Mangrovibacterium diazotrophicum: one gene and its partner. The protein of the gene in region 1 interacts with the protein of each later gene in a pairwise test. Links are inferred from orthologs where the notes say so. Each region holds a gene or a part of one and is shown on either strand. Other genes may lie near its edges.

Region 1 (7,000 bases):
CAACACCACTTCCTGGAAGTTGTTCTTTTCAGGATCATAGCCAGCCTTTATTTCAGCTGTTTTAGCATTTACCGGGAACTCCTCGGCCGGATATGGCTCGATTCCCAACTCTCTTAACTTTGCTAAAGAATTTCTCCTGATTACTTCCTGTTCGCTAAGCTCTGCTGTACTCATTGGTAATGATCAATTATTATTCTGCTTGTAAAAAAATTTGTGCAAAGATAAGATAAGAATTAAAAAAACCCTACTCTGCACTGTTATCAAACTAAAACGAACAAAATCAGCTGTTTGTATTTTTACGCTCAATGTTAATAATTTTATGTCGAAGCTAAAGATTTGAGCGGATGAAATTTAGGTAAAATTTAATTTCAGAAATCTTCAAACATGCCTGTCCGTGTATTAAAATAAGGTTTCCAGATCAGCTTGCATTTTTTATCTTTGAGCTTTTAATCAAAGCATCTCCAAGGCAACACCGCAATATCAATGGATAAAATCTGGAAAGTAAAAGAACAAGGCGACATAAATGTAATCAAGCATTTATCTGCTGCCCTGAACGTCAACATGGTTATAGCCAACCTGTTGTCACAAAGGGGGATTACATCATTCAATGAAGCCAAGTCTTTTTTCCGCCCCAAATTGTCCGATTTACACAACCCTTTTTTGATGAAGGATATGGACAAGGCTGTTGCCCGCCTTGAACAAGCCATCAACAACCAGGAAAAAGTATTGATTTACGGTGATTATGATGTTGACGGAACAACCTCAGTTGCTTTGATGTACCAGTTCTTGCGGACCCGCATCAAAGATCTCGACTTCTACATCCCGGATCGCTATTCGGAAGGCTACGGTATTTCGCCGCGAAGCATCGAATTCGCGTCGAATGAAAAATTCACACTGGTCATTGTTTTGGACTGCGGAATCAAGGCGATTGAAAAAATCAAGCAGGCAAAGGATCTTGGAATCGATTTCATCATTTGTGATCACCACAATCCCGATGATCAAATTCCGGATGCAGTGGCGGTACTTGATGCGAAACGTCCCGGTTGTGAATACCCTTACAAAGAGCTTTCAGGTTGCGGCGTGGGGTTCAAATTGCTGCAGGCGTACACACAAAAGAACGATATCCCGGTAGTCGAACTTTACGATCTGCTGGATTTGGTTGTCGTGAGTATCGCTTCCGACATTGTTCCGGTAACCGGCGAAAACCGGGTTTTGGCTTATTACGGGTTGAAAAAATTGAACAGCAACCCAAGTCTCGGATTGAAAACGATCATTCAGATTTCGAACCTTGTTGGACAGCAGATTACAATCAGCGATATTGTTTTCAAAATCGGGCCTCGCCTCAACGCATCTGGCAGAATTGAGCACGGTAAAAAGTCTGTGGAAATTCTGGTTATGAACGACGAAGATCAGTCGTTTGCCCTTGGAGAAGAAATTAACTCGTACAACGAAATTCGGAAAACTCTCGACCGCGACATTACCCAGGAAGCCCTGGACATGATCGCACACGATCCCGTTCACGACGAGCGTTTTTCAACGGTATTATACAATCGCGACTGGCACAAAGGTGTTGTTGGTATTGTTGCCTCGCGCCTCACCGAACATTATTACCGCCCAACCATCATCTTAACCGAATCGAATGGTTTAGCAACCGGATCGGCTCGCTCGGTGCGCGACTTCGACCTTTACGAAGCAATCGGACAATGTTCCGACCTGCTTGAATCGTACGGTGGCCACATGTACGCAGCCGGCTTGACCATGAAGATTGACAACATCCCGGCATTTAGTCGCCGTTTTGAGGAAATTGTAAAAAACTCGATTACCGATTCTCAAAAAACAGAAATTCTGGAAGCCGACACGAAATTGCAACTGTCGGACATTACCCCGAAATTCTACCGCATATTAAAGCAATTCGAGCCATTTGGCCCGCACAACATGACTCCGCTATTCCTGACTGAAAACGTTCTGGACAGTGGTACCAGCAGATGCGTTGGCCGCAACCAGGAGCACCTGAAACTCGACTTGGTGGAGCCAACCGGGAACTCGTCCGTTTTTTCAGCAATTGCTTTCAACCAGGCAAGCCACTACGAAGCCATTAGCCAGGGACTCCCCTTCGATATCCTGTACACGATATCCGAAAATGAGTTCCGTGGAAAGACAAACCTCCAGCTCTACATACGCGACATAGCAGCTAAAATATATTAGTTCCGCTTTTTACTAACCCTTAAAACTAAACCCTATGAATCTTGCCAGTAAAAGCCAAAGCCAGTACACTCCAAGAAATATGGTTTTGGGCGTTCAGTTTCTCTTTGTTGCCTTTGGAGCAACTGTATTGGTGCCGTTATTGGTCGGCATCGATCCGGCCGTTGCACTATTTACTGCCGGCATCGGAACATTGCTTTTCCATTTAATCACAAAAGGAATGGTCCCGGTTTTCCTGGGCAGTAGCTTTGCCTTCATTGCTCCAATCATCGAATCGACGAAATTATACGGACTACCGGGAACCTTTTCCGGAATTATCGCAGTAGGAGTGGTTTACGGCGTGGTATCCGGCTTAATCAAATTAAGAGGACTCACATTTGTTGAAAGACTGTTTCCGGCAACTGTTGTTGGGCCCGTTATCATGATCATCGGCCTTTCGTTAGCCAGTGCCGCAGTAGACATGGCCAAAACCAACTGGATCATTGCAGCCGCAAGCCTATTAACGGCGATCATTGTCGTAGTCTTCATGAAAGGTATTATCAAACTTATCCCAATCTTTGTAGGTATCATTGTTGGATACATCGTTGGTCTCATCATGGGAGTAATTGATTTCACGCCAATAAAAGAAGCAGCCTGGATCGGGCTTCCATCGTTCACTGCCCCTAAATTTAGCTGGGGAGCAATCACCTACATGATTCCGGTTGCCGTAGCTCCAATTATCGAACACGTTGGCGATATGTATGCCATCGGTGGAGTTGCCGAAAAGAATTTCATTGAAAAGCCAGGTCTTCACCGCACCTTGCTCGGCGACGGTATTGCAACCAGCTTGGCAGGATGTTTCGGCGGTGTGCCGAACACAACTTATTCTGAAGTTACAGGAGCTATTAGTCTTACGAAAGTTACCAATCCATTTATATTGCGAATCTCAGCCGTAACGGCAATTGTTTTTTCGTTAATAGGAAAAGTAAGCGGATTCCTCAAGACTATCCCACAGGCTGTTCTGGGTGGCATCATGCTGCTTTTATTCGGACTGATTGCCTCGATTGGAATCAAAACTTTAATCGACTCAAAAACCGATATGACAAAAATCCGCAACCAGGTAATTGTATCCGTTGTATTGACCGTCGGTATTGGCGGAGCAGTCATATCCTGGGGTAACTTCTCCTTGGCAGGAATCGGTCTTGCCGCTGTTGTTGGCATTCTACTGAACCTCATTTTGCCGGGAGAATCCAAAGAGATCCAGGTTCAAAACGACTAAAAGCTTTTCTTTAAATATGAAAAAAAGCCGCTTGCATTTTTGAAAGCGGCTTTTTTGTTCTCTGTTGAATTCTTAAATACTCCGGCTTCTTGCAGGCATGCTCACAACCTCGCCTTCAAAACGCACAGCCTCCCTATCATCGGAAATAACTGTTAATTGCGCTTTTCCATCAACACCTATGCGCATTTGCAAATGCAACCGTTCCGAATCAGTATCAACATCAAAAAAGATTTGATAACTACGATTCCTTTCATCGTAAAGCACCCGACTGCTTTGGGCAACTTGCCGAAACTGCAGTCTTTCGCTTTGCCGATTTGACCAAGTCTGTGATTTTTCCAAATCGGGCAACCAACACGCGACAAAATCATGATCTATCCGAAGATCATAACCATACGACAGCGGCACCTTTTGACCTGATCGCTTGAACGTACAATCAGCCGTAAACAAAAACTCACCGGATTCAACCAAGGATTTGATTTCTTTCGACTCTTTTCTTTCCCAATTACCCGAGTACGGAAGTTGAGCACTTGAATAGACCCAACTTACCAACAAAAAAAATACAATTAATCCACAGGTCTTCATAATAAATACTTTTAGAACATTCCAGTTCAAGCAAAATAAATGCCAATCTTTATAAGGATCAATATAAATTATACATAAGATAACTAATCCTATTTGCTAAACGCCTCATGCAAATAATACATAATACTAGTAATCACGTGACCTTTTTGAAATCTATAGAACTTAAGTTCATTTCTACATTGACATAATTTTACGAAACTCTTTTGAATAGACAGTTTGGCAAGCTATCGCTATGAAATAACATTATCAAAATGATGAGTAAAAACGAAAGCGAGCCTGGTTATTTCTTTTCATCAACTGCTGACGCTTCGACAACACCACTAAAACTAATGCTTTGCCGGTGAGTCATCGTCACACTGAGATTTGCATATCCACTCAAGCCCACAATCAAATTCATCTGATACGTGTCACGTTGCTCTTTCACTTCAAAATTGACCTGGTAAGACTTTTTCTTGTCGTTAAACTTTGTTTCGATGTGATCGACCTTTGCCTTGAATTTAATTCCGCCGTCTCTATCGGCGTAAGGTGCCTGATAGGCTCTACCGAAATAGGGCAACCAAGCCTCAACGGAATCGCCTTTAAATTTTAAATCGTAAATAGAAGTAAGGTCTATCTTGGGCCCGGACATTGGACTGGCATACCGGGCTATAAAAACGAAGTTGCCCGACTCAACTAATTCTTCGATCTCTGCTGCTTTTTGCTCCTTTCGCTCTTTCGACGAAAGCTTTTGTGCGAAACATATCTGTCCCCCGATCAAGAATACAACAACCAAAATTCCTATTGCTTTCATGATTGTATGGTTTTATAAATTGAATAACAAAACCGATACCAATTCCAGAAACAAGCCACGCTCCCAAATCACCAAAACATCAATAAACCAACAGTGGATTCTCTTTCAATAAATGAAGTTTATCCCATCCTAAATCAGCAAAAACCGCTCCTTTGACACCTTGCGCGATACGCATTCCGTTATCCGCACCATTCCACTCCATTACTTTGACATCTTCATTTTTGTCTACTACTAAATCCCAGCCAATACAACGAACCTGAGGGATTGTTGCATGCAACGAAACAACTGCATCAACGCATTTTCGATAGCAAGGAAGTGTTTTCCCTCCAAATTGATATCCAGTATCCGGATGCCTGTCTGTGTATTGATAATTCATATAATAAACCTCTTGATCCAGCTTTCCCGTAACTGCGTCCGCAAGCACGTTTATCTCGCTTTTTGCTTTCACATTCGGCTGTCCTGATCTTCCAACTCTTAAAAAACTAGAACGGACTGAAACCTGACCTTCCCGATCTACAGCTGTCGTCAACCGAATTGTAGCAACCGAATCAGGCATAATTTCCTCAAAAAACGGGTGCTGATGAATAAAGTCCTGAAATACACCATTTCCCAACATTAAAATACTATGAATATCAAAATTTTCTTTTGTGAAAAAATGAATACCTAGGCCTTGTAGAAAGTTTGTGTCACTTTTGAATACTACCTTATCTCGATTCGCGAAAAGAACTTCTCGAACCTGATCCGGCAAAACGACTTTAGAATAAGAATCAAGCCAAATCCCATTAACATAGCTAACTAAGTCGGGAAACAAATCGGAACGGAAGATATACCTCGTCATCGGTTTCAAATAAGACACCTTACCGTAGTCGCCTTGAGCGTACTCCACTACAAAACGCCCGTAATAATTTTCGGGTAGCCAACCTTCCTGAAAACCACCATTCAGAGCCGAAAACAATTGCAGCCCGGGAGAAAACACCTTGCCTCCCAAGATATCTTCAGCATATTCATCACACTTTCGGACCATGCTTTTACTCAGTTTTCCTCTCTGAGCTTCTACATCGGCAAGAATTTTATATGTCTCTTTGTTTATCAAATAATTATACCTCTTCCATTTCACATCATCGAATAAACGCTTCGCGATCAACTTAGATTTACTCATACCATTTATATAATTAAGCTAGAATTAATGACACCAATCTCCCACATTCTCCACTCTTTTTTCAATTCCGTCAGCCCTTGTCCTGGAGCCCAAGGAACCAGTGAACAATTAGCGCTTTTAATGTCTATCGAAAAGAAGACTTACAATACTTCTAATTAAAGCGCAAATTACAATACTCAAACGATTACATCAATTCGTAAATTCCCCCATCAATCCAGACTCGTTCAAATCCCTAATCTACATGTAAAAGGATTTAAAACGCTGATTGTACCAATCAGGCAATAATACTTGAACTTTAGGGAACTAAAAACCCACTCCTACCCCAATACTAAAAAATGGTTCCCAATCGTCGTAAGGAGAGTTTTCATCCTGAAGTACATCGAAGAGAATCTGCGCGTTTAGCCAAACATTCTGAGAAATCGGCTGGCTGTAGCCTCCACCTACAAATAGGAAGTTCACCCATTCGCGTTGACTGTCTCCGTTTGTGTAGAACAGCTCGTAATTCATCAGCTCGTACTCAATATGCGTGTAGAGCGACCGCATGATACGGTAACGATTAAAAATGCTGAATCCGTAATTTGAAGAACTGTAATCCTCGGAGTACCGTTTGTCATTTACGTACTCGTAAGTTAACTGAGTACCAACCGATAACTTAGGACTAATTTTATAACCAATAAGCGGGGCAACACCAACGGTAGTAACGCGGCCAAAAGACAAATTAACGTAACCGCCATAATAGAGCTTGCTCGCGTCGAATTTCGGTTGTTGCTCAACTGTTTGGGGCTGCTCCTGCACGATCACCGTATCTTGGGCAACAACTTGTTCCTGAGCGCCGCTTTGGCCGAAAACATTGAATGAAACAATTAACATTCCAGCTAAAAAATAAAGTACTTTCATGCGGGTTGGTTTTATGAATTATAACTCGGTTCCTTATAAATTTACGGAATTCTTCCCGTATGAAAAGCAACCAACCTGCAAGTGTGCACGATAATTAATTCAAATACTGAAG
Region 2 (7,145 bases), on another replicon or contig:
AAACCACGGAAATGGTCAATCCGCACCAGGTCGAACATGCGCAGGTTGAAATGAATTCGCGCCGCCCACCAATCGTATTGCCGCTCAGCCAACCGGTCCCAATTAAAAATCGGGCATCCCCAGTACTGGCCTGTTTCACTGAAATAATCCGGAGGAACGCCCCCGACATGGGTCATTTCACCTTTGTCATTCAGCATGAAAATATCCTGGTTGCCCCAAACATCAGAGCTGTCAAGCGACACGTATAACGGAAGATCGCCAAAAATCAGAATCCCTTTTGAATTGGCATAATTCTTCAACTGGAACCACTGCCGGAAAAAAATAAACTGAACGAACCGATGGAAATTAACCTCGCCATCGCTTTCCAAAAGCGCAACATCAACGGCGTGAGATTGGCGCTTTCTGAGCTCGTCGTCCCATTCGTTCCAGCACAAATCTTCATCGTTGTTCTTCAGGGCACGGAACAAGGCATAATCCGTCAGCCACCACGAATGCTCGCCTAAAAAGGTGTAGTAATCTTCTTTCCAGTCGTCAAAATTTTCGGAAAAAGCCTCGTAAGCTTTCCGTAGCAGCGCCGTCTTTTCAACCACCACTGTATCGTACTCAACTTTCTTCTCTGATAACTCTGGAAAGCCCAGCAAGTCTTCCTCTGCCAGCAGCCCCTCGTCGGTCAATCGTTCCAAACTGATAAACAGAAGGTTTCCTGCAAAAACGGAATACGACTGGTAAGGTGAATTCCCATAGCCAGTCGGCCCGATCGGCAAAATTTGCCACAATCGTTGTTTCGTTTCCGCCAAAAAATCAACAAACTCATAGGCATCTTTTCCCAAAGTGCCAACTCCGTATTTATTCGGCAGCGAACTTAAATGCAATAAGACTCCGCTACTACGCTCTAATTCTTTCATTTACTTTCCTTGATTATATCGTCCCGAAAATCAATCTCCCTCCTCACGTTCCTGCGTTCAGTCAAGAACTCACTCGGTATAAGACAAAAATAAATTTTTTATCGTATTCGAAAGCAGATCAATGCAAAAACATCTTTCAATGTCAGTTCACTTTATTTTGAAGTAATCGCAGGCATCAAAATTTCGAATGGCAAATTCCGTCGAAAGAACTACCTTTGCGGGCAAAGAAATACAGATTTATGGCTGCAATTGGTTTATTGAATGAGTTGGAAATTGTCAAAGAAGTTGACTTTGGATTGTACCTAGATGGTGGTGAACAAGGTGAAATTCTTTTACCGAAACGCTATGTTCCTGCAAACTGCAAAGTGGGCGACCAGATTGAGGTGTTCATCTACCTCGACTCGGAAGACCGGCTTATTGCAACCACTGAAACACCGCTGGCCATGGTTGGCGATTTTGCGATGCTGAAGGTCGTTTCGACCACTCCTGTTGGCGCCTTCATGGAATGGGGCTTGCAAAAAGACCTGCTCGTGCCTTTCCGCGAACAGCAATTCCCCATGGAAGAAGGCCGCAACTACCTGGTTTTTGTTTACGTTGACGACGAAACGCAGCGTATTGTAGGCTCCTCAAAACTTGATAAGTTCGTTGATAACCTACCCGTTGACTACGAAGCCGGAGAAGAAGTGGACCTGATTATTGCGGGCAAAACCGACTTGGGCTACAAAGCTATTATCGACAACAGCCACTGGGGCTTGATCTTTAAAAATGAAGTGTTCCAGCCGTTGAAAACCGGCGACCGCTTGAAAGGGTACATCAAGAATGTGCGCCCCGACGAGAAGATCGACCTGGTACTTCAAAAGCCGGGATACGAGAAAATTGACAGCATCGCTCAAGGCGTTTTGGACAAATTGAAAGAAGCAGGAAATTTCATGCCTGTCAACGATAAAACCGATCCGAACGAAATATCAAAACTGTTCGGAATCAGCAAAAAGAACTTCAAAAAAGCGATCGGTTCGCTCTACAAGCAACGTTTAATTACGATTGAAGATGACGGAATAAAAGCTGTGTGACAGTGACCAGTTCGAAGTGATCAGTATTCAAACAGTTACGATTTAGCTATTTACAATTGACAAATTGGAAAGCAACCAATTTACAGCTTGAAGTTTACTTCTTGCAGCTTTTGACTTTCAACTTTTGCCTTCACCATGAAACTTTGTATTGCCGAAAAACCTAGTGTAGCCAGAGAAATCGCCCAAATTATCGGGGCCAAAACCCGCCGCGACGGTTATTTTGAAGGAAATGGCTACCAGGTGAGCTGGACATTCGGACACTTGTGCACCCTAAAAGAACCACACGATTACACTGACAAATGGAAATACTGGGACATGCGCTACCTTCCCATGATTCCGCCACGTTTCGCGATCAAAGTCATTGAAGACAGCGGGGTGCAAAAGCAATTCGGCATTCTGGAGAAACTCATCAGCGAAGCGCAGGAGATCATCAACTGCGGTGATGCCGGCCAGGAAGGAGAGCTCATCCAGCGCTGGGTGCTCACCAAAGCCATCAACAAAGCCCCGGTCAAACGCCTCTGGATTTCGTCGCTGACGGAAGAGGCCATTCGCGAGGGTTTTGAAAAGCTGCATGAAGGCGAAGAATTCGACAAACTCTACGAAGCCGGGAGCGCCCGTGCCATCGGCGACTGGTTGCTGGGCATGAACGCTACACGCGCCTACACGCTGAAATACGGGCAGAATAAACAAGTGCTATCTATCGGCCGCGTGCAGACACCAACTTTGGCGATGATTGTTGAACGTCAACTGGAGATTGAGAACTTCAAACCGGTGCCTTATTGGGAAATCAAAACTATTTACCGCGACACCGTTTTTTCGGCGACCAGCGGACGTTTTCAGAAGCCGGAGGACGCGCAAACCGTGTTACAGGAAATTTCCGGCATCGACCTGTACATTGGCAATATTGAAACCAAGAACAGCAGCGAGCACCCTCCCCGCCTCTTCGACCTGACTTCGTTGCAGATTGAATGCAACCGCAAGTTCAGCATGAGTGCGGACGATACGCTGCGCACCATCCAGTCGCTTTACGAGAAAAAAGTAACGACCTATCCGCGTGTTGACACCACCTTCCTGTCGGACGATATTTACAAGAAGGTGCCGGCAACACTAAAAAATATGAAAGGCTACGAAAGCCTGACGCAACCGATTTTGGAAGCCGGCAAAATCCGGAAATCGAAAAAGGTATTCGACAACAAGAAAATCACCGATCACCACGCCATCATACCAACCGGGCAAAACCGGATCGATTTGAGCGATGCCGAACGGAAAGTTTTCGATTTAGTTTGCAAACGTTTCATCGCTGTGTTTTACCCCGACTGTAAAGTGGCCAACACCAGTGTTGAAGCAAAGATCGCCCAACACGATTTTAAAACTACCGGGAAACAAATTCTGGAACCGGGCTGGCGCGTAGTCTTCCAAAACGAAGACAAGGACGACAACAGCGAAGATCGGATTCTGCCAGCCTTTACCAAGGGAGAACACGGTCCGCATCAACCCGATTTGCAGGAAAAGCAAACCCAGCCACCGCAATATTTCACCGAAGCGACTTTGCTGCGAGCGATGGAAACGGCCGGCAAAAACATGGACGACGAAGAGCTGCGCGAGCTCATGAAGGAAAACGGCATTGGCCGCCCTTCAACCCGTGCCAACATTATTGAAACCCTCTTCCGCCGTCGCTACATTCAGAAGGAGCGAAAACGCTTGGTTGCAACGCCAACCGGAGTTGAACTCATTCAGAGTATTGAAAACGATCTGTTGAAATCGGCCGAACTCACCGGCCAGTGGGAGCGAAAATTACGCCAGATTGAATCGGGCGAGGTAGAAATCGCTCAATTTATGGACGAAATGAAGACGATGGTTTCCGAAGTGATTAACCAGGTAAAAAGCTCGCCACGCAGGCAGATCACCATTCTGGAAGACGAGGAAACACTGAAGGCGAGAGCCAAAGAAGAGGCGAAGCAACAGAAAAAAGAAGCGGCCCAAAATGCGGCTGATAATATTGAATGTCCGAAGTGTGGAAAAGGAAAGCTGCTAAAAGGAAACTCGGCCTGGGGCTGCTCGGAATGGAAAGCAGGCTGCCGTTTTACAATTCCGTTTGCCATGTACGAAAAGCAACTGACCGACAAGCAGGTAATAACATTGGCAACCAAAAAGAAAAGCCCGGTTATTAAAGGTTTTAGCTACAACGATCTAAAAATTGACGGCAAATTGATCCTCAACGAGAATAGCGAGCTCATTCTGCAAACCGAGATTAAAGACGACAGCAGCTGCCCCAAATGTAACGTGGGCAAAATTGTAAAGGGGAAAACCGCTTACGGTTGTACTAATTTCAAATCGGGATGCGACTTTCGGATGCCGTTTGAGATTGCAGTTTCTAGCTAGAAAGTGCTTTATGAAAACTAAAATCAGAAATAAAACACCCCAATCTCCCGCAAAATGGGATACCAAGAGCACGATAAGCACTATTGGTATTGCCCTGATCGTTGGCCTCATTGCCTTTTCACAAACTATCAAACCCAAAAGCAATCGTGTTGACTATTTAAGATTCGATCAAACGACCAAAGGGTATATAACTCATATTGCTGAAAGAGGTGGCTATTTTCAAGGCTACAAAGGAGCTAACTATATGACCTCCGGCTATGAGATTTCGTACGAGTTTTCAGTCGATGGCGTAAACTTCGCGGGAAAGTCTCTGGTACCTCAAAATGAAGCTATTTTGAAAATCAGAAATCAACAAAAGAATAATAATGGTCCAATTACCGTGAGGATTTGGTACAATTCTAACAATCCTCAGTTTAGTGATATTGACTTGAGCAGTATCAACTAAAAACATCAGAAGACCAGACACGAAAATTCTTGTTTGTATTTTCTAGCCCAGTAACCGGAAAAACAGGGCAACCAAAATACCAACGATTACACCACCAAAGACTTCGCGAAAGGTGTGCCCCAGGCTTTCTTTCAGCTGGGCACTCTTAAATTCTTTCAGCTCTTCAAAATCGATTCTCTTCGATAATATATTGAGGAAACGTGCATGTTTACTGGCTTCGTAGCGCACGCCCATCGCATCGTGAATGGTGATGATGGAGAACGTAATGGCGATGGCAAAAAAGTAATTGTCAATTCCCTCGAAAAAACCAATGGTACAAGTTAAAGCTGTTACCACCGCCGTGTGCGAGCTGGGCCACCCACCGTTCGACTTCAGCAACTCGAAATTCCATTTTCCTTTTCTAATTTTGAAATTGATCAGTTTTACTGCCTGTGCCACAACCATTGCAGTCAAAGCTGCCAAAGCTGTTTCCATTGCCGAATTCATTTGCATAAACGAGTCCTCCTGTCGGTTTTAATAGACGAACACCACAAGATAATTATTTCTTTCAGTTAGAAGTGCCTTGGGGCGACATCTTTTAAACGGATGCCACCCCGCGCTTCAACTAAACCGCGCAAAGAACTTTCTTCATTTCTTCGGCAATAATCTGCACGCCTTTTTCAATTTCGTCCGGATCTGCGTTTGTAAAGTTCAAACGAATATGATTGCTGCCCTGCCCTTTGGTGTAGAACGAATTCCCGGGAACGAAAATCACGCCGCGTTCCATGGTCGATTTAATCAGCTCGTCAGCACGTAAACCATCCGGCAGCGTCAGCCAGATAAACATGCCACCAGTTGGCTGGGTCACCTTTACGTCATCCGGCAAATAGCGATTCAACATATCAACCATACAGGCTGCCTGTTCCTCATATTTTGTTCTAGTCCGGCTTAAATGTTCATCCAGATCGTTGTGCGTCAAGTAGTGGTGCAAAACGTATTGAGTCAGGTTATTCGAGTGCAAATCAGCTGCCTGTTTCGCTTTATCGAAATGCGGTACCAAAGCCGGCGGCAGAATCACCCAACCATTGCGCAGTCCAGGAGCGACCATTTTCGAGAACGAGCCAGTCCAGGCTACATGATCCGGCGCATATTTTTTTACCGGCGCAGGGAATTCCTCGCCAAAACAAATTTCATTGTAAGGATCGTCTTCCAGCAAAAACTGGTTGTAGCGACGTAACAATAACGCCAAATCCTGTCTTTTTTCATCTGAATAACTGATTCCCGATGGATTTTGGGCATTGGTAACCGCGTACATTAATTTGATTTCATCGTTCAGAAACAAGTCTTCGACCTGCGCCAAATCAGCACCGTCTTCCAGCAAGTCTACTTCCTTAAAATTGGGCAGATAAGCCGACATCGATTGGATAGCTCCCAAATAGCTAGGTTTTTCTAAAATCACGCCATCTCCGGGATTGATAAACAGCTTCGACAAAATGTCAATTGCCTGCTGTGAACCATTCGTAATAACAACCATCTCCGGTGTAATCTTCATGCCATACTTGGCACTGTAGCGACTGGCAATCCACTCGCGCAGTGGGTAATACCCCAACGAACCGGCATATTGCAGAATATTACGGCCAGCGTCGGCCATTACTGCCCTTGTACTCTCGGCCAATTCGTCGACCGGGAACAAAGACGGATTTGGCAATCCTCCGGCAAACGAAATCATTTTTTGCTGGCCAATGGCATTTAAAATGCTGCGAACAAAGGATACCGGTATATTTCGGTATTGTTCTGAGAATTTTTCTTCGGGAAACTGATTTTCCATAGTTTGTTATTTAAGTTTAAAATCGGCAAAAACAAAAAGCCCTTCCCGGGGCTGACCACACCGGAAAGGGCTTTGCAACATGCAATACAGTCCCGCTCCTAGGTGATCAACTCCACCAGGATAACCGCGACCGCGACGAGAATATGTATTGACAATCGACTCATATTATTTGTATCAAACAGTAATAAAAACAAAAAAGCCACCCTCCGAAGAGAATGGCCTTGCTCCAATAGCTTTAATATTTTTTGTCCATACTCTTCCCTAGCCCAACGCGATGACCGCGAGTGCGACGACGAGAATCGTATGAATTGAATTGCTTTGCATTGTTTTCACAAAGGAAAGATAATTTTCAGCCCTGCAAAGTTTCAGTTTCCTTTTTTTCAATTTTCATTCGAAAAATTTAAAATGGGCACGGAATGTTAACAAAAACGACCAAACAAGGACTTAGCTAAAAATAAAAACACTGCGCTCCGTTAAACGGGCACAGTGTCATGAACAAATGTATGAAATAATATGGGAAGATTCTTTTAATCTGC

The links.
Region 2: the proteins of recJ (region 1) and BC643_RS04490 interact in binary tests that used the Escherichia coli proteins (3 or more experiments, as listed by UniProt). The link is inferred for Mangrovibacterium diazotrophicum from one-to-one orthologs.

Annotation. Positions count from the first base shown.
Region 1 is NZ_RAPN01000005.1:250,757-257,756, forward strand. Bases 1-2,844 are described here. They hold recJ (single-stranded-DNA-specific exonuclease RecJ), read left to right. Parts: upstream 1-483; coding sequence 484-2,205; downstream 2,206-2,844. Other genes in these bases: lysS (lysine--tRNA ligase), read right to left, coding at 1-174; BC643_RS22215 (uracil-xanthine permease family protein), read left to right, coding at 2,240-2,844. In the rest of the region: more of BC643_RS22215, read left to right, coding at 2,845-3,460; BC643_RS22220 (DUF4251 domain-containing protein), read right to left, coding at 3,533-4,072; BC643_RS22225 (DUF4251 domain-containing protein), read right to left, coding at 4,323-4,832; BC643_RS22230 (sugar-transfer associated ATP-grasp domain-containing protein), read right to left, coding at 4,912-5,991; BC643_RS22235 (hypothetical protein), read right to left, coding at 6,295-6,888. UniProt on the Escherichia coli protein: Single-stranded-DNA-specific exonuclease.
Region 2 is NZ_RAPN01000001.1:1,106,131-1,113,275, forward strand. Bases 1,745-4,733 are described here. They hold BC643_RS04490 (type IA DNA topoisomerase), read left to right. Parts: upstream 1,745-2,110; coding sequence 2,111-4,357; downstream 4,358-4,733. Other genes in these bases: BC643_RS04485 (CvfB family protein), read left to right, coding at 1,745-1,975; BC643_RS04495 (hypothetical protein), read left to right, coding at 4,368-4,733. Also shown: malQ (4-alpha-glucanotransferase), read right to left, coding at 1-905; more of BC643_RS04485, read left to right, coding at 1,145-1,744; more of BC643_RS04495, read left to right, coding at 4,734-4,802; BC643_RS04500 (divergent PAP2 family protein), read right to left, coding at 4,845-5,276; BC643_RS04505 (aminotransferase-like domain-containing protein), read right to left, coding at 5,407-6,609.